DNA from 2 places in the Amycolatopsis sulphurea genome. Region 1 is predicted to be linked to the other one. Evidence: riboswitches for the same ligand, from Rfam matches in the RefSeq annotation. Region 1 holds a riboswitch; the other holds the start of a gene.

What was found. Region 1 has a riboswitch for thiamine pyrophosphate ahead of ATK36_RS22850 (thiamine ABC transporter substrate-binding protein). Riboswitches for the same ligand answer to the same signal wherever they lie in the genome.
Region 2: it holds a riboswitch for thiamine pyrophosphate, as region 1 does, so the genes downstream of both, thiO (glycine oxidase ThiO) here and ATK36_RS22850 (thiamine ABC transporter substrate-binding protein) in region 1, are expected to answer to the same signal.

The regions. Positions count from the first base shown of each region.
Region 1 is NZ_PDJK01000002.1:3,652,972-3,667,446, forward strand. Features, by position in the region: gene ATK36_RS22830 (Eco57I restriction-modification methylase domain-containing protein) at 1-1,199, opposite strand, end outside; gene drmD (DISARM system SNF2-like helicase DrmD) at 1,199-4,393, opposite strand; gene ATK36_RS22840 (hypothetical protein) at 4,895-5,131, opposite strand; gene ATK36_RS22845 (4a-hydroxytetrahydrobiopterin dehydratase) at 5,884-6,174, opposite strand; TPP riboswitch at 6,199-6,310, shown strand; gene ATK36_RS22850 (thiamine ABC transporter substrate-binding protein) at 6,337-7,404, shown strand; gene ATK36_RS22855 (ABC transporter permease) at 7,380-8,999, shown strand; gene ATK36_RS22860 (ABC transporter ATP-binding protein) at 8,999-10,009, shown strand; gene ATK36_RS22865 (ABC transporter permease) at 10,059-10,937, opposite strand; gene ATK36_RS22870 (ABC transporter ATP-binding protein) at 10,934-11,935, opposite strand; gene ATK36_RS22875 (LolA family protein) at 11,932-13,020, opposite strand; gene ATK36_RS22880 (response regulator transcription factor) at 13,166-13,876, shown strand; gene ATK36_RS22885 (sensor histidine kinase) at 13,873-14,475, shown strand, end outside.
Region 2 is NZ_PDJK01000002.1:3,043,693-3,058,167, forward strand. Features, by position in the region: gene ATK36_RS19970 (SIS domain-containing protein) at 1-99, opposite strand, end outside; gene ATK36_RS19975 (GntR family transcriptional regulator) at 256-1,011, shown strand; gene ATK36_RS19980 (MFS transporter) at 1,022-2,557, shown strand; gene ATK36_RS19990 (threonine ammonia-lyase) at 3,171-4,115, opposite strand; gene ATK36_RS32345 (hypothetical protein) at 4,270-5,076, shown strand; gene thiE (thiamine phosphate synthase) at 5,080-5,745, opposite strand; TPP riboswitch at 5,776-5,881, shown strand; gene thiO (glycine oxidase ThiO) at 5,873-6,961, shown strand; gene thiS (sulfur carrier protein ThiS) at 6,961-7,161, shown strand; gene thiG (thiazole synthase) at 7,164-7,916, shown strand; gene ATK36_RS20020 (NAD(P)-dependent alcohol dehydrogenase) at 8,010-8,939, opposite strand; gene ATK36_RS20025 (anthrone oxygenase family protein) at 9,045-9,545, opposite strand; gene ATK36_RS20035 (AraC family transcriptional regulator) at 10,085-11,023, shown strand; gene ATK36_RS20040 (MarR family winged helix-turn-helix transcriptional regulator) at 11,192-11,623, shown strand; gene thiD (bifunctional hydroxymethylpyrimidine kinase/phosphomethylpyrimidine kinase) at 11,625-12,458, opposite strand; gene thiD (bifunctional hydroxymethylpyrimidine kinase/phosphomethylpyrimidine kinase) at 12,527-13,348, opposite strand; gene thiC (phosphomethylpyrimidine synthase ThiC) at 13,345-14,475, opposite strand, start outside.

The DNA.
Region 1 (14,475 bases):
GTGATCGCGAGGGCGTTCTGTTCGTTCGTGTCGGTCAGGAACGGGAACCGCGCCGGGTCGAACAGGGAACCGCCATAGGCCGGCATCCGGAGGTTCTCGAAGCTGGCGCCCTGATAGAGGGCCTGGCTGGTGGCGAGAAGCCGGTGCCAAGTGAGCGATGTGGAGTCGAGCGCTTCCTCGCTCTCCTCTGTCTCGCGCCCGATGAGGCGGTCGAGTTCGCGGGCGATACCGTAGCCCTGCTCGAACAGCTCACCCGAAGGCAGGAGTCCTCGTTCCTCGGCGAAGAGCAGGAAGACGACTCGCATCATTACCGTGACGGCGCCTTCGTAGCTGTCGTGGGTGCGCTCCGGCAGCGGATCAGGGAGACCGCGGCGGCGCGCATCGGCGGCCGATTCGGAAAAGGACTGAATCAGGAGCTCGACGGCTCGTCGTACCTGGGCACCGAGGGCCTCGGTGATCTCCTCGGCCTCGGCGACCGAGTCCTTGAACAGGACAGGCAGACGTTCGGTCGGGTCACCGCCGACGAGGTACTGGCGGCCGATCAAGGTGAGAAATGCGTCGCGAGTACGAGGCTCTTCGATCCAGGTCAGCGCGTCGACGGCGCCGGACGCAGCCATCGCGCCTTCACGTGCGCAGACCAGACCCCACCAGCGACCGTCGGTGACGATGCCGATCGGGATCTTGTTCTCCCGCAGCATTACCTCGAGCCTGTCGATCGGGTTCGCAGCCCACAGGCCACCCGGTGTTTGGCGCAGTGAGTCGACGGGATCGATGGTGTGGACGAGCGCGCCGATGCCGTCGGCACCGTTGAGGGCCGCCTGCGCCCGGATCGTGACCGTGTGGTTGGGCGACTGGGCCTCGACGCCCGGAACATCGCCCCAGGACAGGGACTCGGCCCAACCAGCGATATCACGCAGGATCGTCTCGACCCACTTGTCGCGGGCGACGCGGTAGGACTCAAAGACGGACTCGGAATCCGGGGAGCGGTCGTGCTTCTCCCATGCGGCTTCGAAGTCCTTGCGGGCGTCAACGAGTGCTTCCTTGCGATCCCTGGCCAGGCTGGGCATCCCCTGCGGCCAGACCCGCTTCAGCGGCGGGATGGCAAGGAACGGGCCTTCGGCGTCGACCAGTTCGAGCCATGCCCGGTGCTGGTCAGTGGCGTTGATGACCGTGCGACGAGGAGACGATGCGCGTGCCATCACTCGACCCAACCTTCTGCATTACCTCGCGTCAACGCGAACACGACCGCCGCGGCGGTCGTATGTGGCTTGACATCGACGTAGCGGTCGGTGATGGTGGCGATCTCGCGCTCCTCTTCGTCGTCGAGCTCATCGAGACGCCGGTTCATGGCGTCGATATCACGCCTCCATTGCCGCTGCTGGTCGGGATCGCTGAACAACTGCCCTTGTGCCTCGTCCTCCTCGGCTTTCAGACGGGCGAGGGAGTCTCGCAAGTTGGTGCGAAAGGCCGCGAAGATCTCCTTGGCACGTTGTACGTCAGCAGCCTGACGCTTGGCGAGTTGCTCTATCACCAGCTCGTGTCGCCTTCCTGCGCGGGCCTGCATCGATTCTTCGAGCCGGAGGCGAAGCGGGGCGTCGGGAACGTTCCACAGGTCGCAGAGCTGATCGCGAACCCGCTCATCTGCCAACGACAGATACTCGCGGTCGAGCGCCTTGTCGAGCGCCGCCTCTGCCTTCTCCTCCGCCATCGCCCGGCGTCCCCTCAACCGGACACCGGCGAGAAAGACTTCCTCGTGAAGGCGGACGCCACCACGGCCGACCAAGACCATGCGGGTGACCGCCGCGACGAAGGACTCGTCAAGATCGTCGACCACAACAGCGGTGACACGGCTGAGCGGTGAGTCGACGCTCCAGAGCGAGCGGCGGAGGAGTCTCTGAGCCTTTTGCACGATCGGGTGACCCAGGTGGACGTAGACGAGATCGGCACGCCCTTCTGCGGCTTCGGGGTCGAAGGTGATGGGACGAAGAACACCGGGGTTGAGACGGGTATCGAGCCCACGCAAGGTGTCGTGCCAGCCAGCCGTAAGGGCCGGGACGGTGAAGACCTCGGCGTCCGTGTCCTCTGCGAAGTCGTGGTTCGGTACGAGGGGTGACTGGTGGTTGATGCGCAGTGCTGTATCGACGACTCGACGAAGGTTGGCCGGGTCGAGGTGCATCTCGGTGCGCGACACGCGATAGCGCTGCTCCAGCTGCGTCAAGCGAGCGTTGAGCTCCATGCCGCCAGCCAGGGCGGAGTTGATGACCTCGTTGGTGTCGAGGCCCTTCGACCTCGCCTTGGCCGGAGCCCGCCGCTTGCCGAAGTGGCCCTGGATCTGTTCGCCGACGACTTGATTGGCCGACCCGAGATCGTATTCGACCTGAGCTATCTTGCGGGCGATCCGCTCCATGAAGCTCAGGTCGGCGGCATAGGTGGACGAGTCGACGACGGGGACGAAGTGGAAGACCTGGGGTTCCTCAGTCTGCCCATAGCGGTCGATTCGGCCGATGCGTTGTTCCAGCCGGGAGGGGTTGAACGGGATGTCGAAGTTCACAAGGCGGTGGCAGTAAGTCTGCAGGTCAATGCCCTCACCTGCGGCATCGGTGGCGAGCAGGACCCGCACCGGCTCCTTCACGGGGTCGGCGGTGAACTGCGAGCGGACGTACTCGCGCTCGTCGGTCGGTGTCGAGCCCTGGATGACCGCGAGTCGATCTTCTGTGTAGCCACGCTGGTTCAGGACACGGGTGAGCCAGTCAACTGTGTGGGCGTATTCGGTGAACACTACGACGCGCTCGTTGGACCAAGTCTTGCCATCGGGACGGCAAACGGCTTCGAGGAAACCGATCAGTCTGTCGAGCCGGGAGTCGGCACGGCTCTCATAACCAAGCCCCCACTCCATAAGGGCTTCGAGCTGACCTGGCTCGGCGGCGATCAGCGGGTCGGAGCCCTTCGACTCCCGGAGCTTCTCAGACTCGTCCTGCTCCCATAGACCTTCTTCCTCGTCTGCCTGGCCCTCACCGAAGATGTCGTCGTATTCATCGCTTGGTAGCCCACGGCCGACCTTGGACGACAGATAGTGGCTCAGCGTCATCCCGAATGCGAACGGGCTGGACAGGAAGCGCTTCTTCAACAACATGGTCACAATGTCACCGCTGGGCTTGGTACCGTTCTGTTTCGCGCTCTTTGTGACGATGTCGTCGAGCAGGGAGAACATCTGCTGCTCGGAATCAGTCGGGGTGACGTCGAGAGCGCTGACCTTGCGCTGCTTGAACCCCTTACCGGTCAGGTCTGTCTTGAGCCGACGAACCGTTACATCCTTCAACGCGGCGGAGTCCAGGTTCGCGCCGCGCGCGAATCGGCGTGGCTCGATCATGGCCATCAGGGCAGTGAATGACTCAGGATGACCGTTGTGCGGTGTCGCGCTCAGGAACAGTCGGTGCTCGCACTTCTCTGCGATCTGGCGGACTGCGACTGTGCGCTGCGTGTCCACCGCGTAGCCACGGCCTCCGGCGATGACCGATGGGCTGGAAGGTGCGACGTGATGGGCCTCGTCGACCACGAGGACATCGAATGCGTATCGCTTACCGATCTTGGGGTTGGTGGCCTGAGCGTATACGTCACGAAGCAGGCGTTGGGCGCGGATCTGAGGCAGCCACGCCATGCTGACGATCACGCGCGGAAAGAGTTGGAAGGGGTTGGCGTGCAGGCCGTGGGTGCGACGAACCTGCGCCATCAACTCGGAATTGACGACCGTGAACTCCAGCCCGAACTTCTCGCGCATCTCGTCCTGCCACTTCAGCGCGAGGCTCGGTGGGCACACGATCACCGCAGTGCGCGCGCGGTGCCGCAAGAACAACTCTTGAATTACCAGGCCCGCTTCGATCGTCTTGCCGAGACCGACGTCGTCCGCAAGGAGGAGGTTTGATCGAGGCGCCCCGAGGGCGCGACGGAGCGGTTCGAGTTGATATGCCTCGACGTTCACACCTGACCAAAACGGTGCTTGGTAGCGGTTCGGGTCGGCGCTCGTGACCGCTCCCCAGCGCATCGCGTCGATGAAGCCAGCGAGCGTCGCCGGTTCGTCGAAGACATCAGCATAGACGATATCTGGCAACCCCTGCGCCGGCGTGACCGTGTGGCCGACTTCCAGCTCCCACACAACTGAGAGCTGCTCACCGAGGCGTTCTTCGTCCAGCGACTGGAGGACGACCACGTGGGAAAGCTGCGCTGTCGCCTCGTCAGCCGGGCTGCGTGGCAGGCCCTGGGCGCGAACATCGGCGACGGCCCACATCGAGCCCCGCACCTCGACAACCTGCCCAGGCTCAGGCAGGGGCGGCATCGCCGATGTACAGCGCGTCGAACGCTCGGCAGCGAGTGTGGTGATATCGATCCCAGGCACAAGTCAAAACGTATCAGCGGCGTACCACGGAAGCAGCCTCTACCTCAGCGAATGCGCCGTCAACGGCCTCATCCCCGCCGCCACCGCAGTAGCTTCCGGCTGTAGTTGGTGCTGGCGGTTCAATCCGGTTCTGCGCTGGTCGGCGGCCGCGTCTTTGACTGCTCGGTCATGTGGTCGAGCGCGCGGTTGAGTAGGTCGACTTCGAGTGGCAGCGCCAGCGGCAGCTCGCGCGCTGCCAGTGTGGACGAAGGTATCGTCGGCCAGTCTTCTGCGAGGCACCTTGGTCTGGTGGTCTTCGTGAAACTTGTCCGCCGCAGGTCCCGCCACGCTTCGGTATCGATCCGCACTAAAGTGCAGGTACCCCGTTCGTGCTCCAGTCAAACGAACCGTATTAACACGCGAAAAGGCAAGCTGGAAATCCGCGACCACTACCCGGTGATCGCGGATTTCCGCCATTGGGCACACTTCATCCGCAGAATGGCGGAATGCGCCGCACAGTGCTCAGTAGGTCGGCTGAACCATCAGCAGGTACTGGCCGTGGTTGTGGAGGTCCTTGCGGGTCCAGTCGACCCAGCGGTGCTGCGGGAAGCCTGCGTTGCCCGCGGCGGCGCAGGCGTCGGAGGACGGGTAAACCCCGGCAGGCACAAAGGTAGCAGCGGAAGCGGTGCCCTGGGTGGCGGCGATCGCGCCAGCGACCCCCAAAGCCAGCACGGTGCCCGAGACGAGTTTCCGGATCATGTGAACAGCTCCGTTCTTGGATCGTGTGCACGCGTTGCCTTGCGTCATAAGGACGGTGGGGCTGTGCGCGAGTGCACCGATTCTTTGTCCGGGGCATTCCGAACGGCAAGAGTGCAGTGCCGCGACGGCAAAGTGAGGGCGGCCAAGTTGCCCGATCGCATTGTGGGCGACGAAGTTCTGAGGGAATCCCGGCCACGAGAGAGGCCAAAAGAGTGATTCGCAATGCGGGGGACGGTTCGAAATGATCATGACGTTAAACCGTCGGCCTTCGAGATCACGGTGAACGGGGAAGGCCGCCGATCGAACAGGACACGGTCACAAGGGATCGGGGCTCGTCACCTGTGTGGTGACGAGCCCCGAGAGAAACGGAGTGACTCAGCCGAGCAGGCCGAGCACGATGATCGCGAGCAGGGTGAAGGCCGTCGCGTAGGTGGTGATCCAGGTGCGCTGGACGGTGGTGAGCTGGGCCGACGTGCTGTGCATGACGTGTCCTAGTGGCCGGGTGCCGAACGATTCCGCCCGGATAGCGCCTTGATCATGCCCGCTGTTACCAAGTGTGTCACGAATCACGCCGGGCGCGGGCGGTGTGCCAGAGCACCCCGCCCGCGGCGGCCACCATCAGGCCGAACGACACCATTCCCACCACGATTGCCTGCGTCAACTTCGCCACCCTCCGGTTCGCTTGTTTCCCCTGTCCGGGAGACGTCCGAGACGGCTGGTGGTGTCGCCGGTGTTACCGATGTCACGCTTGGTCAGGTGGTTGCCAGCAGCGCGTCGATCTGGCGGGCCAAGGCGAAGTCGCGTTCGGTCAGGCCGCCGAGGTAGTGCGTGCTCAGCCGGAAGGTCAGGGTCCGCCAGCGGATGTCGATGTCCGGGTGGTGATCGGCGGCCTCGGCCAGCTCGGCCACCCGGTCGACCACCTCGATCGCGGCCGGGAACGAGGACAGTTTCACAATACGGACGATGGTCTCGGCCTCGCGATGCCAGCCGGACAGGGTGCGTACCGCCTCGTCGGCGGCCGAGTCGCTCAGGAGTTCCGTCATCCCTCCATGGTGTCGGCTACGCTCCGAGGTTGCCACGGGAGTCCGGTACGCCGGGCTGAGAGGCGGGCACCCGGTCCGCGACCGTTCGCACCTGAATCCGGATCATGCCGGCGCAGGGAGGCCCTACCCTCCTCCGCTGCCCGGTGCACTGCAGGAGGACAGATGATTCCGCGGACCGCACGCACGGTGCTGGGCCTTTTCACGGTCGCGGTGCTGGCGAGCGCCTGTTCGCTGTCGGGCGGCGACACCGGCGGCTCGGCGAGCTCCGAACAGCAGGAACCCACGCTGACGCTGGTCACCCACGATTCGTTCGTGGTACCGCAGGAGGTGCTCGACGCCTTCCACCGCCAGTCCGGCATCACGCTCAAGATTCTCAAGTCCGGCGACGCGGGCGCGCTCACCAACAAGCTGGTGCTGACGAAGGGCAACCCGATCGGCGACGTCGCGTACGGGGTCGACAACACGTTCGCGTCCCGCGCGCTCGGCGAGGGCGTATTCCAGTCGTACACCAGCCCTGAGGCCGACCGTGGGCCGCAACGGTACGCGGTGGACACCCAGCACCGGCTTTCCGCGGTGGATGTCGGCGATGTGTGCGTGAACGTGGACACGGGCTACTTCGCAGCCAAGGGCATCCCGGCCCCTACCTCCTACGACGAGCTGGCCGAGCCCCAGTACAAGGACCTGATGGTCGCGGAGAGCCCGGCCACGGCCTCGCCGGGGCTGGCCTTCCTGCTCGGCACGATCGCGAAGTACGGCGAGAACGGCTGGCAGGACTACTGGAACCGGCTGAAGGCCAATGGGCTCAAGATCGACAGCGGCTGGGAGGAGGCCTACACCAAGGACTTCTCCGGCTCGTCCGGCAAGGGGCCTCGCCCGATCGTGGTCTCCTACGCTTCGTCGCCCGCCGCTGAGCTGGGCGAGGACGGCAAGCCGCGGACGAAGGCGCTGCTCGACACCTGCTTCCGGCAGGTCGAGTACGCCGGGGTGCTGACCGGCAGCAAGCACGTGCCGGAGGCGCAGAAGGTGGTCGACTTCCTGCTGTCCCAGCAGTTCCAGACCACGGTCGCGGCGAACATGTACGTCTATCCCACGCGCACGGGCGTCGAGCTGCCCGCGGGCTGGGCGAACGCGGCACCGCTGCCGACTGCCTCGGCGACCATGCCGGCCGACAAGATCCAGGCCGGTCGCGAGAAGTGGATCGGTGCATGGCGCTCGCTCATGGGAGCCTGAGACCGGCTCGCACCGCCGGGCTGACGCTGCTCGGCCTGCTGCCGGTCGCGTTTCTGGTGGTGTTCTTCGCCTGGCCGGTGGTGGCGATCGTCGGCCGCGGATTCTCCGCGGGCGGCGTGGACACCGTCCTGGGGGACCCGCAGACCTGGCGGCTGGCCGGATTCACGCTGGGCAGCGCCGCCGCCTCCACGGTGGTGGCGCTGGTGGCCGGGCTGCCCGTGGCGTTCCTGCTCGCCAGGGTCCGGCTGCCTGGCATCGGGCTCGCACGCACCATCGTGCTGATCCCCTTCGTGTTGCCGACGGTGGTCGTCGGCCTGGCCTTCCGCGCGTTGTGGCCGGACGGCGGAGTACTGCCGCTCGTGCTGGCCAACGCGTTCTTCAACGTCGCGGTGGTTGCGCGGACCGTCTCCGGGCTGTGGGCGCATCTCGATCCGCGGGCGGCCGAGGCAGCGCGGGCGCTGGGTGCGTCGCCGTGGCGGGCGTTTCGCACGGTCACGCTGCCTGCGCTCGCGCCGGCAGTCGCGTCCGCGGCAGCAGTGGTGTTCCTCTTTTGTGCCACCAGTTTCGGCGTGGTGCTGATCCTCGGCGGCGGAAGCTACCGCACCCTGGAGACGGAGATCTACCTGCGGACCGTCGACCTGCTGGACCTCTCCGGCGCTGCCGCGCTCTCGTTGCTCCAGTTCGCCGCGGTGGTCGCGGCCCTTGCGCTCGGCGCCATGGCACGGCGGCGCCGGGAGAGCGCCGTACGGCTGCGCGCAGCGCAGGTTACTGCCCGCAGGCCGCAAGGCGGGCAGTGGTACGTGGTCACGGCCGCGATGGTGGTGCTCGGGCTGCTGCTGACGCCGATCGTCGCGTTGCTCGTCGAATCCGTCTCCACACCGGACGGGTGGAGCTTCGCGGGGTACCGCGCGCTGGCGGGTACTGGAGCGAACGGCGCGCTGCAGGTGACGGGGTGGGTCGCCGTCCAGAATTCGCTGGCGGCGGCGACCGACGCGACCCTGCTCGCGATGGCCATCGGGGTGATCGCGAGCGTGGTGCTGGTCGTGCTGCGCCGTTCGCCCGGACTGCTCGCGCGCGGCGCCGGGGAGACGATGGACGCCGCATTGATGCTGCCACTCGGGGTTTCCGCGGTGACCGTCGGATTCGGTTACCTGGTGACGCTCGACGCGCTGCCCGGCGACCTGCGGACGTCGCCGATGCTCGTGCCGCTGGCCCAGGCGCTGGTGATCATTCCGCTGGTGGTGCGGATGATCCTGCCGGTGCTGCGGGCGATCGACGAACGGCTGCGTCAGGCCGCGGCGACCCTGGGTGCGAGCCCGCTGCGGGTGTGGCGGGAGGTCGATCTGCCGCTGGTCGCGCGTTCGCTGGTGGCCGCGGCCGGTTTCGGTTTCGTGGTCGCGCTCGGCGAGTTCGGCGCGACGAGCTTCCTCGCCCGCCCGGACGCGCCGACCTTGCCGGTGGCGGTCGCCACGCTGATGGGCAGGCCGGGGGAGCTGAACAACCAGATGGCCTACGCCGCGTGCGCGTTGCTGATGCTGGTGACGGTCGCGGCCGTCGTGCTGATCGACCGGTTCGGTTCGGCAGGGGAGTTCTGATGGCGCTGTCGGTACGGGATGTGACTGTCCACTATGGATCTTTCACCGCGGTGCGGGAGGCCCGGCTCGACCTCGCCGACGGTGAGGTGCTCGCGTTGCTCGGGCCGTCCGGCTCGGGAAAGTCGACGCTGCTGCGCGCGATCACCGGCCTGGAACCGATGTCCGCCGGCACGGTGGCCTGGGACGGCGCCGATCTGGCTGCGGTCCCGGTGCACAAACGGGGTTTCGGCCTGGTTTTCCAGGACGGCCAGCTGTTCCCGCACCGCGACGTCGCCGCGAACATCGCGTTCGGGCTGCGTATGCACGGAGTGCCGCGGGCGCAGCACGCGAAGCGGGTCGCCGAGCTGCTGGACCTGGTCGGGCTGGCCGGGTTCGAACGGCGGCGGGTGACCGAGCTGTCCGGTGGCCAGGCCCAGCGGGTCGCGCTGGCCCGTGCGCTGGCGCCGGAGCCCCGGTTGCTGCTGCTCGACGAGCCGCTGTCCGGGCTCGACGCCGGGCTGCGCGAACAGCTGGCGATCGACCTGGCGGAGTTGCTGCGGCGCAGCAAAATCACCGCGCTGCTGGTCACGCACGATCAGGAGGAGGCGTTCACCCTCGCCGACCGGGTGGCGGTGCTCGACGCTGGAGAGATCCGCCAGGAAGGCGCGGTCGGTTCGGTGTGGCGGCGTCCGGCCGACGAGGTGGTCGCCCGGTTCCTCGGCGTCAGCACATTCCTGCCCGGTACCGCGGAGTCGGGCGTGGTGGGCACGGAACTAGGCGCCGTCGCCGTACCCGACGCTCCGGACGGCCCGGTCCGGCTGGGACTACGTCCGCACGGCCTGCGGGTGGCCGCCGAGGGGCTGCCCGGCGAGGTCACCGCCGCCGTGCACCGGCGTGATCACGTACGCCTCGTCGTGCGGCTTGCTGAGTCCACAGTGGACGCCGTCGCGCCGGCCGCCGCGGACCTGCGCGCGGGCGACCCCGTCCGCCTCACCCTCGATCCGGACGGGATCACGGTAGTAGGGCTGTGAAGGGGCCCTTCACGGACTCAGAGGCTGTGAAGGGCCCCTTCACAGCCTTTCAGCCATCCCGCGTCGACAGCCGGCCGTAGGCGATCGACAGGCCGACCACGAGGTAACAGGCCGCGCGCAGGGCGCCTTCGCCGAGCATGGCCGAGGACATCGGGTCCTGCAGCACCTCGGCCGGCGCCTCGGTCCAGTTCTGCGTGAGCAGGAACGGGTGCAGCCAGTCCAAAGAGGACAGGAGCCCGAGGATGGTGAACACGATGTTGCCCGCCAGCACCGAGGCGACCACCAGCATCGGGTGCTCGGTCCAGCTGGACACGGCCAGCGCGACCGCGCCGACCGCCCACATCTGCAACACGATCCAGCCCGCCACGAGCAGGATCCGGACCAGCGCCCCGCCGAGGGACAACGTGGTGCCGGACAAGGTGAACAGCGAGTCCGTGCCGTTCAGGATCAGCCCGGTGACCACCCCGGTCACGCACATCCCAAGCACCGCGACCAGCGTCACGACCCCCACGCCGATGGCCTTGACCGTCAGCAGCCTGCCCCGGCTCACCGGCGCGATGAGCCAGCCGCGCAGGGTGCCGTGCGCCGCCTCGCCGGCGATCGCGTCCGCGCCCGCCATCGCCGAGGCCAGCGGCAGCAGCAAGGTCAGCGTCATCACCATCGCGGCGATAGGCAGGACGAACGCGTTGTTGACCGCCGCCGAGATCAACGCGCCTTCTTGGTCACCCCCGCCGTTGCCGGACGCGTTCTGCCCGACCAGCGTCAGCCCCACGCCGATCACGATCGGTACCAGCGCCAGGAGGCCGAGTACCGCCAGCGTGCGTGGCCGCCGGAAGATCCAGCGCAGCTCCGCGGCGACCAGCCGGGCCAGCGGCACGGCGTCGTGTCCGGTCCGGCTTACCGGCGCGGTGAGCGTTGCGGTGGTCATGCCGCCCCCTCGTCTTCGCCGGCTTCCGATTCCCCTTCGGTGAGCCGCGCGAACAGATCCTCCAGCCCGGTGCGTGCCCGGGTCGCCTCGTGCACCTCGATGCCGCCCTGCACGAGCACCTGCAGCACGCGCGGCGCGGGCGTGGCGGTGAGGTCGGCGCGCACGCCGTCCGGGGTCAGCCGGGCACCGATCCGGTTCTCCCGCAAGGTTTCCAGCGCCCGCTCGGCGTCCGGGGTGCGGACCACCAGCGCCGCGTTCCCGGATTCCAGCAGCTCGGCCAGCTCGCCCTGGGCGACCACGGTGCCCGACTGCAGCACCGCCACGTGTGTGCAGGTCGCCTCGACCTCGGCCAGCAGGTGCGAGGAGACCACCACGGTCACGCCGTCCGCGTGCAGCTCGGCGATGATCCGGCGGATCTCCCTGGTACCCGCCGGATCGAGACCGTTCGTGGGCTCGTCGAGCACGACCATCCGGCGGGGCACCAGCAGCGCGCCGGCCAGGCCGAGCCGCTGCTTCATACCGAGCGAGTAGCCCTTGTACCTGCGCCGGGCGGCCACGGTCAGGCCGACCCGCTCCAGCGCCGCGTCCACCGCGGCCGGAATGGCCTTCGCGGCCAGCCGTGGTTCCGCCGCGGCGAACCGCAGCAGGTTCTCCCGGCCGGACAGGAACGGGTGGAAGCCCGGTCCTTCGACCAGTGCGCCGACGTCCGGCAGCGCGTGCGCGGACTCGTCCGGCATCTGCTTGCCGAGCAGCTCGACCTCGCCTTCGGTCGGCCGTACCAGCCCAAGCAGCATCCGGATCGTGGTGGTCTTGCCGGAACCGTTCGGGCCGAGCATGCCGAGCACCGCACCCTCGGGCACGTCCAGGTCCACGTGGTCCACCGCGACCGTGCTCCGGTAGACCTTGCGCAGGCCGCGGGTGCGGGCGGCCAGCGGGACCGCCGGGGCGGGCAGCTCGTCCGAGATGCCCGCCCCGGTTTCGATCGTCGTGCTGGTCACTTGCTGCCCAGCGCTTCGAACAGGACCTGCTCCGGCACCGCACCGGCGGCGAAGCGGCCGTCATCGGTCAGCACGGCCGTGCCGACCTTGGTGGTGAACAGGTGGCCGCTGCCCCAGGTGCCGTTCACCGGCTTGGTGAAACGGTCCAGCAGCTTCTGCGGGTCCACGTTGCCCTTCTCGCCGTTCTGGCCCTGCTTCTGCTGCAGCGCTTCGGCCGGAAGCTTGCCGACGACGACGGTGTCCCAGCCGTTGCCGACGACCTTCGTGTCCTGCTTCGCCTGGCCGGCCATCGACTTCGCCTTGTCGTCCGCCTTCGGGGTCTTCTCGGTCACCTTCGCGCCCTTGGGCGGGGTGAAGGTGAACAGGTCGGCCGACTGCGGTGCGAACTCGATCTGGTCGAACGCCAGCTGCAGCACCGGCGAAGTGGTTCCGTTGCCCATCACGGAGACGCGCAGCGGCATCCGGGTCTGCGAGTCGACCGCGACGCGGATCTCACGCAGCAGGGTGCGCTCGGACGGCTTCGGAGTGAGCACCAGCTCGTACGCCGACCGGTTGGCGACGTTGGCCGTGCCGTCGACCGCCACGGTGCTGGTCTCCTTGACCTTCGCGAGCAGGTCCTTCGCCGCGGTGGCCGGGTCAGTCGCCTTGCCCTCGCCGATGCCGTGCTGCCCGGTCGCCACGCCGGCCGGGATGGTCGTCTTCGTCGCGGTGTTGTCCTGCGACTTGTAGTCCCAGATGGTGTTGCCGTTGTGGATGAACGTCTCCTGCGAGCTGCCCCGGGCGAGCGACACCTTCGCCTTGCCCGCACCGTCGCTGAACACATGCGCCGAATCGACGTTCAGCATCGCCGCGCCGGGGATCGCGTTGCCCACCTGCGGCAGGCCGAGGTCGTTGCTGACCTGCACCGTGCCGTCGAACGGGCCGGGTTTCGCCGTCATCACCGACTGTACGAGGTCCTCCGCGCTGACCTGCGGCAGCTGGGGGGCAGCCCCGGCGGAGGCCGGCATCGCGACCACAACCAGCCCGCCGACACCGAGGGCGGTGCCGACGACGGCCGCGGTGATGGCCTTCTTCTTCGGATCCATGTCGTCTCTCCCTGTGTTCCCGAGCCCGATTGTGCTCGGCTCCCGGTGCAGACGCTGCCTTCTCGAGGCTGAGATACCCCTGAATGGTCCGGCCCCGAGGCTGAGATCGCGCTGAGAACGCAGGCGTCAGCTGCGCAAACCGGTCATGATGAAGTCCGTGAAACCTCGGGTGCTGGTGGTCGACGACGAGCCGGGTGTGCGCAAAGCACTGCAGCGCGGCCTGCGTGCGGAGGACATGGACGTGGTCACCGCCGCGGACGGGCCCAGCGGGCTGCAGCTCGCCCGCACCGGCTCGTTCGACGTCGTGCTGCTGGACATCATGCTGCCCGGGTTGTCCGGGTACCGGGTGCTGGAACGGCTGCGCGCGGAGGGCGTGAGCACGCCGGTACTGCTCGTGTCCGCAAAGGACGGGGAAATCGACCAGGCCGACGGTCTCGACCTGGGCGCCGATGGGTACCTCGTGAAGCCGTTCTCCTTCGTCGTGCTGGTCGCGCAGCTGCGGGCGGTGTTGCGTCGCGCCGGGCCGGAGGCGTCTCGCGGGATGCTGAAACTCGGTGCGCTGGAAGTGGATCGCGCGCTGCGACAGGTGCGCTGGGACGGTCAGGAGGTCCCGCTCAGCCCGCGCGAGTTCGCGTTGCTGGAGGTCCTCGTCGGCCGGTCCGGCACCGTGGTGACGAAGGACGAGCTGCTGCGTACGGTGTGGGGTGAGGAGCAGTCGGTCACGCGCAACCTCGTCGAGGTGTACGTGGGGTACGTGCGGCGCAAACTCGACGGGGTCGGCGCAGGTTCGCTGCTGCGTACGGTGCGTGGGCACGGCTACCTTGCTTCGGACCCGCAGCCGGACGAGGTCAAGTGATCGGCTGGTGGCACGCCCGTTCGCTGCGCGTGCGGATCACCGTGCTGGCAACCGTGCTCACCCTGGTCGGCTTGCTGGGTCTCGCCACGCTGGCCGCCGGACAGCTGCAGTCGTTGCTGACCGGCTCGGTCGACCACGAACTGGCCGAAGCAATCGGCCCAGCCACCGCGGAGGTCACCGCCGGCCGCCCGCTCGCTTCCACCGGCCCGGTGACCTTACGGGTGCTCGACATCGCGGGCGGTCCGGTCGACGGGCAGCCGCGCCCGGAGCTGATCGGTCCGGAGGTCGCGCAGCTCAAGGCGGGCGCGTCAGTGCAGCACGGCAGTTCCCGCTGGCAGGGCCAGGTGGTGACCGCGCCGGACGGCAGCCAGCGGCTCGTGGTCGCAGGCGCCGGGCTGGTCGGGTTCGCCGCGACGGTGCACTACGGCGGGGTGTGGCTGGTGCTCGTCGCAGTGCTCGGCACCGTGGTGGCGGGGTTTGCGACATGGCTGGTGGTAGGACGCGCGTTGCGGCCGGTGGCCCGGCTGCGCGGGCTGGTGCGCGCCCTGCCGTCGGGTTCCCGGCTGCCGGTACCGAAATCGCAGGACGAGATGCGCGCG
Region 2 (14,475 bases), 610 kb from region 1:
GTCCGCTATTCCGGCCCGCCGCTCGACGAGTCCGGCCAATACGGCAGGCTGCTCGGAGATTTCCGCGGCCATGTGCTCGCCGGGATGGTGTCGGGTCATCACTTTCCTCTCCGTCGGGACGAGGTGTCCCGGAAGGTCTGCGCGGCGTGCGATCAGGTCTAGACCAATGTTAGCCGGGCACGGCACCCGCGGAAAAGGGTACGTTTCTTCACGGGGACGTGGCTCATTGGTGAGGCGAAACTGAGGGAGTCGGTCATGCTGGAGACATCCCCCGCGGGCGAGGCGGGGACGACGACGGGAGTGCGCGGACAGCGCGAACCCAAATACTGGGCGTTGAAGCAGCATCTGCTGGACCTGCTCGACGCGTTGCCGCCGGGTTCGCCGATCCCGACCGAGCGCGCGCTGGCCGGGGAGTTCACCGTGTCCCGCACCACCGTGCGGCAGGCGCTGGCGGACCTGACCGCGGAAGGGCGCCTGCACCGCGTGCAGGGCAAGGGCACCTTCGCCGCGGAGCCGAAACTCGCGCAGCGGCTGCAGCTGTCCTCCTACACCGAGGACATGCGCAAACAGGGCCTGAAGCCCTCGTCGAAACTGCTCGAACTGGAGGAATTGCCGGTAGAGGGCGAACTGGCGAAACTGCTCGGGATCCGCACCGGCGCGAAGATGCTCCGGCTGCGCCGGTTGCGGCTGGCCGATGCCCAGCCGATGGCGCTGGAGACCACGCACCTGCCGCTGGGCCGGTTCCGCGGGCTGCGCAAGCACATCACCGCGGGCGGTTCGCTGTACGCGGTGCTGCGGGAGCATTACGGAGTGGAGCTGGAGCGCGCGGAGGAGACCATCGAGACCTCGCTCGCCGGTCCGCCGGAGGCCGAGATGCTCGGCTCGGACGTCGGCATGCCGGTCCTGATGCTCACCCGGCATTCCTTCGCCACGGACGGGAAACCGGTCGAGTTCGCGCGCGCGGTCTACCGCGGCGACCGGTACAAGTTCACCACCACGCTGCTGCCGTGACCGCGTGCCGGTGAGCGCGCCCGGGATCCGGTGGGGCACCGGCGCCGCGCGCGGAGTACTGGCCACCACCATCCTCGGCTCGGGGATGGCGATGCTCGACGGCACCATCGTGAACGTCGCGCTGCCCCGGATCGGCGAGGAGCTGGGTGCCTCGGTGGCCGGGCTGCAGTGGATCCTGGACGGGTACCTGCTCGCGCTCGCCGCGCTGATCCTGGTGGCCGGCATGCTCGGCGATCGCTACGGCCGTCGCCGGGTGTACCTGATCGGCGTGGTCTGGTTCGGGCTCGCGTCCGGGCTGTGCGCGGTGGCGCCGTCCACCGAGCTGCTGGTGGCGTTCCGGGTCCTGCAGGGCGTCGGCGGTGCCCTGCTCACGCCGGGCTCGCTGGCGATCCTGCAGTCCTCGTTCGTGCCGGCCGACCGGGCCCGCGCGATCGGTGCGTGGTCCGGGCTCGGCGGGCTGGCCGCCGCGGTCGGTCCGCTGGTCGGCGGGCTGCTCGTGCAGGCCTGGTCGTGGCGGCTGGCGTTCCTGATCAATCTGCCGCTGGCCGTCGCCGTGGTGCTGATGGCGCAGCGGTTCGTGCCGGAGTCCCGCGATCCGGCGGCCACCGGGCAGCCGGACTACCGGGCCGCGGCGATCGGCGCGCTCGGGCTCGCCGGGCTGACCGGGGCGCTGGTCGAGGCGCCGGTCCGCGGGATCGGTGACCCGGTGGTGCTGCTGGCTCTGCTGGCCGGCGTGCTTGGGCTCGGCTTGTTCGTGCTGCTGCAGCATCGGTCGGCCGAACCACTGGTGCCGCCCATGTTGTTCCGCGACCGCACGTTCACGCTGTCCAACGCGCTGACTTTCGTGGTCTACGCGGCGCTCGGCGGCGTGATGATGTTGCTGGTGCTGCAGTTGCAGGTCTCGCTCGGGTACCCGCCGACCCTGGCCGGGCTCGCCGGGCTGCCGATCACCATCCTCATGCTGCTGCTGTCCAGCCGTTCCGGGGCGTTGGCGCAGCGGATCGGCCCGCGGGCCCAGCTGGTGGCCGGGCCGATCGTGATCGGCGCCGGGATGTTGCTGCTGACCAGGGTCGGACCGGGGTCCTCGTACGTGGGGTCGGTGCTGCCCGCGGTCGTGGTGTTCGGCCTCGGGCTGGCCACGGTGGTCGCCCCGGTGACCGCGACAGTGCTCGCCGCAGCCCCGGACCGCTACGCCGGCGTGGCCTCCGGGGTGAACAACGCGATCGCCCGATCGGGTGGGTTGCTGGCGGTGGCGGTGCTGCCCGCGGCGGCCGGGCTGACCGGGGCCGCCTACCGCGATCCGGTCGCGCTCACCGCGGGCTGGCGGACCGCGCTGGTGATCTGCGCCGTGCTCGCGGTGGCCGGCGGGCTGATCGCGCTGGGCATCCACAACGGCGTGCTCGGCCGTGCGGACCAGCCGGACGAGGCGCCGCACCCGGACGACAGCCCGCACCCGGGCGAATGCCTGCACTGCGGGGTCGAAGGCCCGCCGACGCATGTCCACCCGGGCCACTCCACGACGCCCGGCGGGTCACATGGGCGGTGAGTGGCCGGGCACCGTTCTGGGCTCGGGATGGTGGCGGTATCGGGATGGTGAGGCGGGGTGGTGACGGGTTCGGGATGGTAGGGCGGATGGCGTGGGGATGGGGATGGCGGCTCGGGATGGTGGCGGCATCGGGATGGTGAGGCGGGGTGATGAGGGGCTCGGGATCGCGGGGCGGGGTGGTGGCGGCATCGGGATGGTGAGGCGGGGTGGTGGCCGCATCGGGATGGTGAGGCGGGATGGTGACGGGTTTGGGTTGGCGGATCGGGATGGTGAGTCGGGATGGCGAGGGGCTCGCGATGGTGAGGCGGAATGGCGAGGGATGGGGATGGCGGATCGGGATGGCGAGGGCATCGGGATGGTAGGGCGGGATGGCGAGGGCATCGGGGGATCGGGATGGTGATGGGATGGGGATGGCGAGGGACGGCGATGGCGATGGCGATGGATGCGGGTACATGGTCTTGCCATCTCGATGGACCCCGTTGAAGCAGGTGCATATGGTCTGAACATCTCGATCCCGAAGATCGCTACGCAGTGCTTGAAGTACTTGAAGTGCTTGAAGCACTTGGCGTTCGGCGGGCGAGCCGGTCAGGGCCGCCCGGACCATCTCGCGGGGCTACCCGAGGAGTTCGCTCAGTAACTCCGGGTCGATGTTGCCGCCGGAGACGATCGCGACCGTCCGGCCGCCGGGCAGCTCGTCCGCGTGGTGCAGGTACGCCGCGGGCGCGGTGGCTCCGCTTGGCTCGACCACCAGCCGGGACCGGTGCGCCAGGGTCCGCACGGTCCGGCGGATCTCGTCCTCGGTCACCGTGATGATCCCGTCGAGTACGCGCTGTAAGTGGGCGAACGTGAGTTCGGACGGCTGTGCGCGTTGGCCGTCCGCGATCGTGCGCGCGAGGTCGGCCGTCGGCCACTCCACCCGCCGTCCCGCGCGGAGGCTCTCCGCGGTGTCCGCGGCTAGCTCCGGTTCCACGCCGTAGACCTTCACCCCCGGGCACCGCGCCTTGAGTGCGACGCCGACCCCCGAAGCGAAGCCGCCACCACTGACCGGCACCAGCACGGTGTCCACACCCGGCAGGTCGGCGGCGATTTCCAGGCCCGCCGTACCCTGCCCGGCGATCACCTCCGGATGGTCGAACGGCGGGATCAGCGTCAGCCCGCGTTCGCGGGCGAGCCGGTCGGCGACCACCTCGCGATCGGCGATCGGCACTTCGATCACCTCCGCGCCCCAGCCACGGGTAGCCGCGACCTTGACCCGGGGAGTCACGTCCGGCACCACGATCACCGCCGGGATCCCGAAGGTCTGCGCGCAGTACGCGACCGCTTGAGCATGGTTGCCACTGGAGTGCGCGACCACTCCGCGTGCCCGCTCGGCTTCGCTCAGCGCCGCGATCGCGTTGTAGGCGCCGCGAATCTTGAACGCGCCGATCGGTTGCAGGCTTTCCGGTTTCAGCCAGAGCTGCCCTTCGGCCCAGTGCTGGCGCAGCAACGGAGTGTGCACCGCGGTGCCGTTCACTCGTTCGGCCGCCGCCTCGATATCGGTGATCGTCACGAATCGCATGTGGTGAGTATGTCAGGAAAGTGTGAGCTATAGACAATCCACTGTGGACAGTCAACGTGGTCTCGCTCACGACCGCGCAACGAGGGGAGTCATCCAGACGACTTACTCGTTGGAACGAGCAGCATCAGGGTGGGAATCGAAACAGATCGGAATCATGGGCGAGGAGCAGAAGACAGCGCCGGAGCAGGCCGAGAAGAAGGGTCTGCGGCCGGCTTCGGTGGCCGCGGCGGCACTCGCCGCGGTCACCGCGGCATTGCTGGGTTCGAAGCTGGGTGTGGCGGGCACGGTGCTCGGTGCCGGGCTGGCGAGCGTGATCACCAGCGTCGGTGGCGAGCTGTACTTGCGCTCGCTGCACCGGACGCGCGACGCGGCGATGAAGGCACGCGACAAGCTCGCGACCGCCGGCCGCTCGCGGGACGGGCTGGACGCGGTCGGCAACCCGGCGGAAGCGCCGACCATGGTGTTGTCCACCGATCCGTCCGAGCTGCCGACGGTGCGGATCTCGCAACTGCGACCGAACGATCTGGCCGAGCCCGATGACGGCGGGGGCTTCGTCGACCGGCTCCGGAAGCTGCGCTGGCCGTTGGTGATCGGCACCAGCGCGGCCGCCTTCGTCGGGGCGCTGGTCGTGCTCTTCACCGTCGACTGGGGCACCGGTGGTGCCGCGAACACCGGCCTGTACCCGCGCCAGAACACGAGCCAGCAGGAAACCACGCACGAGAACAAGCCGACCCAGTCGCAGAACGCTCCGGCCACCAATACCCCGTCGAACACGCCGACCACGAAGCCTGCGACGCCCACCACCTCGTCGAGCACGAGTACGTCGCAGACCGAGCAACAGGGCGCGCCTTCGACCACCGATTCGTCTCCGCCGCCGACCACGCAAAAGCAGCAGCAGACCCAGACCCAGACCCAGACGCAGCAACCGAAGCAGCCGCAGCAGTCGAACCCGGGTAACTGAGCCTCAGGCGAGCCGGGCGCGCAACGTCTCGGCGGCGGCCTTCGGGTCCTCGGCTTCGGTGAGCGCGCGGACCACGACGATCCGTGACGCGCCGGCGTCGAGTACCTCGGCCAGCCGTGCCTGATCGATGCCGCCGATGGCGAACCACGGCCGGGCAGTGCCGCTCGCCGCGGTGCTGCGCACCAGGTCCAGGCCCGGTGCGTGGCGGCCCGGCTTGGTCGGCGTCGGCCAGCACGGTCCGGTGCAGAAGTAGTCCACGCCGTCCTCGGCGGCGGCCGCGGCGGCCTGTTCGGCGGAATGGGTGGACCGGCCGATGACCACGTCGTCGCCGAGCACGCGCCGGGCCAGCGGCACCGGGATGTCGTCCTGGCCCAGGTGCAGCACGTCGGCGCCGACGGCGAGCGCGACGTCCGCGCGGTCGTTCACCGACAGCAGCGCGCCGTAGCGGGCACACGCATCGGCCAGTACTTCCAGCGCGGCGATCTCCTGCTTCGCTTCCAGCGGGCCGCCACCGGTCTTGTCCCGCAGCTGCACGATGTCGACGCCGCCGGACAGCACCGCGTCGGCGAATTCGGCGAGGTCGCCACGGCCGGTGCGGGCGTCGGTGCACAGGTACAGCCGGGCGTCGCTGAGGCGGGCGCGGATCTGGTCTCCGGTCAAGGCGGGCATGGCGGTGACGGTACCCGCGCGCTACGGTGGGGTGGTCCGCACGGGAGCCCGAGGCACGGGCTGAGAGGGAGCTGCCGCTCCGACCGTGGAACCTGATCCGGGTCATGCCGGCGCAGGGAGCGTGAAGGTGAATTCCGACAGCACAATCCTGACCGTCGTCGGTGGCGGCGTGATCGGTCTTTCCGTGGCGTGGCGGGCCGCGGCGCGCGGCCGGCGGGTCACCGTGGTCGATCCGGAACCGGTGCGTGGTGGTGCTTCCTGGCTGGCCGGCGGCATGCTCGCGCCGGTGACCGAGGCGTGGCCCGGCGAGGAGGAGGTGCTCCTGCTGGGCGAGGCGTCGTTGCGGCGGTGGCCCGGCTTCGCGCGCGATCTCGCCGCCGAAGGCACCGATCCCGGGCTGGCCGGGCACGGCACGATCGTGCTCGCGTTCGACGCTGCTGATGCTGGGTATCTGGACGTTCTCGCCGGGCATCTTCAGTCGCTCGGCCGGGGTGTGGAGACGTTGACCGGCCGGGAGGCCCGTCGGCTCGCGCCTGGGATCGGCGCGGTGCGCAGTGGGTTGCACGTGCCGGGCGATCTGGCGGTGGACAACCGGAAGTTGCTCACTGCGCTGGCCGAAGCGGGTGCTCGCCGCGGGGTCGAGTTTCGCCGGGAACGGTTGTCGAGCCTGGACAACGTGACCGGTCCGGTCGTGCTCGCTGCGGGCGCGTGGACCGGGCAGCTGTGTACGCGGCTGGAGCACGCTGTACGTCCGCTCAAGGGGGAAATCCTGCGGTTGCGGCCTAGGCGTGGTTGTCTGCCGCCTCCGCCGTACACGGTGCGCGCGATCGTCGAAGGCCGCCCGATCTACCTCGTGCCGCGCGCGGACGGTGAACTCGTACTGGGTGCGACGCAGTACGAAGCAGGCTTCGACGAAGCGGTGACCGCACGCGGCGTACGTGAGCTTCTGGAGGGCGCGGAGCGGATTCTGCCGGGCATCACTGAATATGAGTTGGTGGAGACTGCTGCCGGGTTGCGTGCGGGGAGCCGGGATGCGTTGCCGTACATCGGTGAAGTCGGCGAAGGCGTGTACGCAGCGACAGGACATCACCGCAATGGGCTGCTGATGGCGCCGGTGACTGCGGACGCGGTGCTGGCGTGGCTGTCCGGTGAAGCACCGCCGGCGGAGGTCGCTGCGGCGTCGCCTGCCCGTCTGGCGGAAAGGGAGCGAGTCTGATGGAGATCAAGTTCAACGGCCAGTGGCGGGAATTTCCCGACGACAGCACCGTGATCGAGGTGCTCGACGCGGTCGGCGCGAGCCGGCAGGGCGTGGCCGTGGCGGTGAACGGCGAGGTCGTGCGCCGCGGGGACTGGGCCGCTGCCGTCGTGCCGAAGGGCGCGAACTTCGACGTGCTGACCGCGGTGCAGGGAGGCTGATCATGGACGACCTGATCATCGGGAGCCACAAGTACTCCTCGCGGCTGATCATCGGCACCGGCGGCGCGGCGAACCTCGAAGTGCTGGAACGGGCATTGGTCGCGTCCGGCACCGAACTCACCACCGTGGCGTTGCGCCGGGCGGACGCCGAGGGCGGCTCCGGGGTGCTGGAATTGTTGCGGCGCTTGGACATTCAGCTGCTGCCGAACACCGCGGGCTGCCGGACCGCGGCCGAGGCGGTGCTCACCGCGCAGCTCGCGCGCGAGGCGCTGGACACGGATCTGGTGAAGCTGGAGGTGCACGCGGACGATCGCACCCTGCTGCCCGATCCGATCGAAACGCTCGAAGCCGCCGAACGGCTCGTGGCCGACGGATTCACCGTGTTCGCCTACACCAACGACGATCCGGTGCTCGCGCTTCGCCTGGAGGAGGCGGGCTGCGCGGCGGTGATGCCGCTCGGCGCGCCGATCGGCACCGGGCTCGGTATCCGGAATCCGCACAACATCGAGCTGATCGTGGCGCGTGCGTCGGTCCCGGTGGTGCTCGACGCGGGTATCGGCACGGCCTCGGACGCCACGCTGGCCATGGAACTCGGCTGCGCCGCGGTACTTCTGTCGACCGCGGTGACGCGGGCCGCGGATCCGGAACGCATGGCCGCGGCGATGCGTGCCGCGGTCGAGGCGGGGTACCTCGCCCGCGGCGCCGGCCGGGTGCCACAACGGTTCTGGGCGCACGCGTCGAGCCCACCGCGCTGATACTGGGCAAAGGGCTGTGAAGGGGCCCTTGACGGACTCTGATTCTGTGAAGGGCCCCTTCACAGCCCTTGCAGCGGGGGGAAGGAAGCCGCGTTAGATCTTGACGACGATCTTGCCCTGGACTCCGCCGAGTTCCAGCGCGCGGTGCGCTTCGGCGATCTGCGCGAGCGGGAATACCCGGTCCACCTGCGGACGGAGTTCGCCGGTGCGGACCAGCCTGCCCAGTTCGGCGATCAACGGGCTGTGGGGATTGCCGCTGAAGAACCGGATCGGCCGGGTACGGCGCCGGGAATGCAGCAACGCGTAGCCCACCGTGGCGAGCAGCCGATCGGGGTTGAAGGCGATCTCGACCAAACGCCCGCGCGGGGTGAGCAGCCGATGGAACGCGGGCAGGTCGGTGCCGGCCGTGTCCAGGATCACGTCGAACCGGCCGAGTTCCCCCGGCGCGCGGTAGTCGATCGCCTCGTCGGCGCCGAGTTCCCGCACCAGGTCCAGGTTCTTCGCCCCGGCCAGCCCGGTCACGTGCGCTCCCAGCGTCTTGCCGAACTGCACCGCGACGAAGCCGACGCCGCCGGTCGCGCCGCGGACCAGAAGCCGTTCACCGGGCGCCAGCGCGGCCTTGTCCCGGAGCGCGGTGATCGCGGTGCTGCCTATGATCAGCGACGCCGCTTGTACCGAGTCCAGTCCGTCCGGCACGTGGTCGAGCCGGTCGGCGGAGACCGCGACGTACTCCGCTGCGCTGCCCATCCGGCGGCCGAACATGCCCCACACGTGGTCCCCGGCGGCGAACCGGCTCGCGCCCGGGTCAACGATCTCGCCGACCAGGTCGGTGCCGAGCCGCTTGGGGAACCTTCTGCCGCTGAACGGCCGCATCGCCCCGGAACGCAGGGCCAACTCCGCACTGTTGACCGAAACCGCGCGCACCCGCACCAGCACTTCCCCAGGGCCTACCGGAGGCAGCGGGCCGGTCGTCTCGTACAGCACGTCGGTCGGCCCGTAGCGGTCGAAAGCAGCGAATCGCATTGAAGTTGAGGGCATGGCTCCACTCGTAGCCGGGAAACCGGACGGGGTCATCCGTTTCGGGTCAAGCGAGAAACCCCCGGGTGCCGAACTCCTCGGTTCGCGCGGCTAGCTCACCGTGGTCCGCCCGTGCACCACCAGCGCCCAGGTCAGGCAGGTGAGGGCGGCAGTGCTGACGAGCACGCGCACGAGATTCCACATCCGCCATTTCGCCTCGTCGAACGCCACCCTGATCGCGGCGAGATCCGTGGCGCGCTCGGGCAGGCCCGCCGCCTTGATCGCGTTGTTGAGCGGCACGTTGACCACGATCGTGATTACGAAGGCGACCAGGTAGAGCGCGAGCGCGGCCGCGATCCACGGAAAGGCCGGACGGCCGAGCTGGGTGAACGTCGCGGCAAGCGTGCAGATCAGGGCACCGGCGAAACCACTGATCATGAACCACGGGTTGATGATCGCCTTGTCGATCGACTGGAACGCGCTGACGAACGTCCGGTCGTCGGTCGTGGCGAGGCCGGGCATGATCGCGTGCCAGAACACGGCGAACGCGCCGGTGATCATGCCCATCGTCAGCGTCGCCAGGATCAGCGACAGCGTCCGTACCGTGTCCATTGCGGACCTCCGATGCTGCGGGTGTGGTTGGCCTCTTGTCGCAGGTCAGGTCGCCGACCATGCGCAGGTCTTCGCGGTGGGCCTCGCCCAGGCGGTGAAGTCGCGGGGAGCCCGGCCGATCCAGGACGACGTACCGGATCGGCCGGCCGGTCGCGGTGGTCAACGCGTCGGCGACCTCGGCCAATCGCGTACTCACGCAGGAAGTCCTCGCTGAAGTTCTGCTTGAACCAGGCCGGCCGGACGATGGTCCAGTCCGTTCCGCTGGTCTTGACGGCGTGCGGCCGGGGCTGCCGACGCCGTGGCCGGACCGCAACACCACCCGGCGCAGGCCTTCGTCGGCGGCTTGCTTGACGAACCGGCCGGCCTGGGTACGCCCTGCGACGTCAGCCGTGCCGCCACGCGGCGCCCGGTCTTGCCCATGTCACCCAGGAGGAGAATCGGTGCGGTGGTCATGGGAGTAGTTCACCTCGGCTCGTCGAGATAAACCATGGCTTTCTGGCGCATTTCCATGTCTGTGCGTCTCAGCTAGCGTGCTCGCTGTGGACGTTCTCGACGACCTGCTCGCCTCCACCCGAGCCAGGGGAGGGGTAGTCAACCTGACGATCCTGGACCCGCCGTGGAGCCTGGACATCCGTGACGAAGCGCAGCTCGCCCTGGCCACCCTCGTGCGCGGCTGCGGGTGGATCATCCGCGAAGGACAGGAACCAGTCCGGCTGGGAGAGCGTGACGTCGCGGTGCTGGCCGGGCCAGAGCCGTACGTCGTGGCCGACGACCCGGGGACCGCGCCGCAGCTGCGCATCCATCCCGGCGGCGTCTGCGAGCCGTTGCCGGGCGCGCCCGTCGACTACAGCGCCCGGCTCGGCGTCCGGACCCACGGTGGCCGGCCCGAGGGCGAGGTGATGGTCGTCAGCGGCACCTACCAGCTGGACAGCGACGTCAGCCGCCGGCTGCTCGCCGCGTTGCCGCCGGTGCTGGTGGTACCGGCCGAAAACGTCGCCGGGCACGTGATGGACCTGGTGCTCGGCGAGATCCAGCGCGACGAACCGGGCCAGCAGAGCGTGCTCGACCGCTGGCTCGATCTCGCCCTCATCGTCACCCTGCGCGCGTGGTTCGCCCGGCCCGGGTCGCACCCGCCGGGGTGGTATCGCGCGCAGAGCGATCCCGTAGCGGGCCGGGCATTGCGGCTGCTGCACGAGGATCCGGCGGATCGGTGGAGCGTCGCCGCACTCGCCGATCGGACCGGCGTTTCCCGCGCTGCCCTTGCCCGCCGGTTCACCGCTCTGGTCGGCGAAGCGCCGATGACCTACCTGACCGGCTGGCGGCTCACGCTGGCGGCGGACCTGTTGCGCGAGACGAACGACACCGTGGAATCCATCGCCCACCGGGTCGGTTACGCCAACGCCTTCGCGCTGTCGGTCGCGTTCAAGCGCGTCCGTGGGCTCAGCCCGACCGCGCATCGACGCAACGCCGCCGCCTGAACCGCGGCCTTCGCTGGACCGGTGGAGCCCGGTCCGGCCGCGCGGAAAGCGTCTTCAGGTGATTCCGCCCGCGCTTGACGCGGACTGAGCATCGGCAGGCCGTATGGTTGACGGCACCTTTCCGGCACGCCTTCGCGGCGGGCCCCCATCGGCAGGAGGAGCCGAACCGTGACTCTTTCCCCGGTCCAGGACGTATCCGGCAGGCTGTACCTGGCGGTCGGGCGGCTGTCCCGATCCTTGCGGCAGGCCGGCGTACCGGGGCCCGGCCATGGCGCGATCTCCGCGCTGGCCACCCTGGTGCACTTCGGCGAGCTGCGGCTCGGCGATCTCGCGGCCAAGGAGGGGGTCGCGGCGGCGACCATGTCGCGCATCGTGGCCACGCTCGTGGAGGCGGGCTACGTCACCCGCGAATCCGATCCGGTCGACCGCCGGGCCTGGCTGGCCCGCGCCACCGAGGAGGGCGAACGGCTGGTGTCCGGCGTGCGGTCCACCCGCGTGCAGGAGCTCAACCGGCGGCTCACCCGGCTCACCCCGGAGGCGCGGGAGGCGCTGATCGCCGCGTTGCCCGCGCTGGAAGCCCTCATCTCCGACGAGACCTGAGCTACCGTTCTTCCGGCGCCAGCCGCCAGAACGCGGATACCGGGCCGACCTTCGCGCCCATCGGGTACGAGCGTTCGACCGCCTGCGAAACGAACCACTTGCCGTACCGCGCGGCTTCCACCATCGGCATGCCCTTGGCCAGCCCCGCGGTGAGCGCGGAGGCCATCGTGTCGCCGGCTCCGTGCGTGTGCGGGGTCCGGTGCCGCGGGCCGGGCAGCTCGACGAACGTGGTGCCGTCGAACAGCAGGTCCACGCACTCCGGATCGGACACCAGGTGGCCGCTCTTCACGAGCACGTACTTCGGGCCCATCCGGTGCAGCACCACGGCCGCCGTGCGCATGCCCGCGCGGTCGGTCACGGTCATCCCGGTGAGCAGCCGTACTTCGTCGAGATTCGGGGTTACCAAGGTGGCGCGCGGCAACAGCTCGTTGCGTAGTGCCGTGAGTCCGCCCTGGTCGAACAACGGGTGCCCGGTCATCGACGCGGCCACGGGGTCGACCACGAACGGCACCGCGGCGTCGCGGCCGATGCCCGCGTCGTCACAGGCCGCCGCGACCGCGTGGATGATCTCGGCGGAGGCGAGCATGCCGGTCTTCGCCGCCTGCACGCCCATGTCCGAGGCCACCGCCTCGATCTGGCCGGCCACGATGTGCGGCGGCAGGTCCGCACGGTCGTGCACGCCGAGGGTGTTCTGCACGGTCACAGCGGTGACGGCGACCAGTCCGTGCACCCCGCAGGTGAGGAAGGTGCGCAGATCGGCCTGCAGCCCGGCGGCGCCGCCGGAGTCCGAACCGGCGATGGTGAGAGCCGACGGCGGGCTCGGAGTTTCCTGCATGTGCCCACCATATGTCCGTGAAGGGGCCCTTCACGGACTCAGAGTCCGTGAAGGGCCCATTCACAGCTTTACCCGCGAAGCCGCCAGAAGGGCGACACCGGGCCGACCCCGGCGCCGAGGGGATACGCCTCGGCCACGCAGCGCTCGATGAACCGCTTCGCCGCGCTTACCGCGGCCGGCACGTCGGCGCCGTTCGCGAGGCCTGAGGTGATTGCCGACGCCATGGTGTCGCCGCCGCCGTGCGTGTTCTTCGTCGCGATGCGCGGGCCGGAAAGCTCGATCGTCTCGGCGCCGTCGGTGAGCAAGTCCACGCAATCCTCGGCGTCGTACAGGTGCCCGCCCTTGACCAGTACCCACGCCGAACCGAACTCCAGCAACGCTTCCGCTGCCCGGCGCTGACTCGCGCCGTCCGTCACCTCGACGCCGGTGAGCAGCCGTACCTCGTCGAGATTGGGCGTGATCAGCGTCGCGCGGGGGAAAAGCTCGGTGCGGATCGCCTCCAGCGCTTCTTCCCGCAGCAAGGCGTGGCCGGTCATGGACGCCGCCACCGGATCGACCACGAACGGGGTGTCCGTACCGCGTCCGATGTGGACTTCGTCGAGGGTATCGGCGACGGTGTGGATGATCTCGGCGGTGGCGAGCATGCCGGTCTTCGCCGCGTCCACACCCATGTCGGACGCGACGGCCTTGATCTGCGCGCGCACGACGTCGGCCGGGATCTCGGTGAAACCCTGCACGCCCAGGGAGTTCTGCACGGTGACCGCGGTCAGCGCGACCAGCCCGTGTACGCCGTGCGCGAAGAAGGTGCGCAGATCGGCCTGCACACCCGCACCACCGCCGGAGTCGGATCCGGCGATGGTGAGGGCGGTGTGCGGTGCGACGTTCGTCACTGCCCGACCACGGGCAGGTAGACCTTGTTGCCACGCTCGGCGAACTCGTCCGACTTCTCCGCCATTCCGGCCTCGATGGCCTCCACAGTGGACAGACCGTGCTCCTCGGCGTACTTGCGCACGTCCTGGGTGATCCGCATGGAGCAGAACTTCGGCCCGCACATGGAGCAGAAGTGCGCGGTCTTCGCCGGTTCCGCGGGCAGTGTCTCGTCGTGATAGGACCGCGCGGTGTCCGGGTCGAGCGACAGGTTGAACTGGTCGTTCCAGCGGAATTCGAAGCGGGCCTTGGACAGCTCGTCGTCCCACTCCTGCGCGTGCGGATGGCCCTTGGCCAGGTCCGCGGCGTGCGCGGCGATCTTGTAGGTGATCACCCCGGTCTTCACGTCGTCGCGGTTGGGCAGGCCGAGGTGCTCCTTCGGCGTGACGTAGCACAGCATCGCGGTGCCGTACCAGCCGATCTGCGCCGCACCGATCGCGGAGGTGATGTGGTCGTAGGCCGGCGCGATGTCCGTCGCGAGTGGACCGAGGGTGTAGAACGGCGCCTCGCCGGTGAGCTTCTCCTCCAGCTCCACGTTCTCCTTGATCTTGTGCATCGGCACGTGGCCGGGGCCCTCGATCATCACCTGCACGTCGTGTTCGCGGGCGATGTGCGTCAGCTCGCCGAGGGTTTCCAGCTCGGCGAACTGCGCGCGGTCGTTCGCGTCCGCGATCGAGCCCGGGCGGAGGCCGTCGCCCAGGGAGAACGTGACGTCGTACTCGCGCAGGATCTCGCACAGCTCGGAGAAATGCGTGTACAGGAAGGATTCCTGGTGGTGCGCCAGGCACCAGGCGGCCATGATGGACCCGCCGCGGCTGACGATGCCGGTGACCCGCCGCGCGGTGAGCGGCACGTACCGCAGCAGCACGCCGGCGTGCACGGTCATGTAGTCCACACCCTGCTCGCACTGTTCGAGCACGGTCTCCCGGTAGACCTCCCAGGACAGTTTTTCCGGGTCCCCGTTGACCTTTTCCAGCGCCTGGTACATCGGCACGGTGCCGACCGGTACCGGGGAGTTGCGCAGCAGCCACTCCCGGGTCTCGTGGATCCGCTTGCCGGTGGACAGGTCCATGATGGTGTCCGCGCCCCA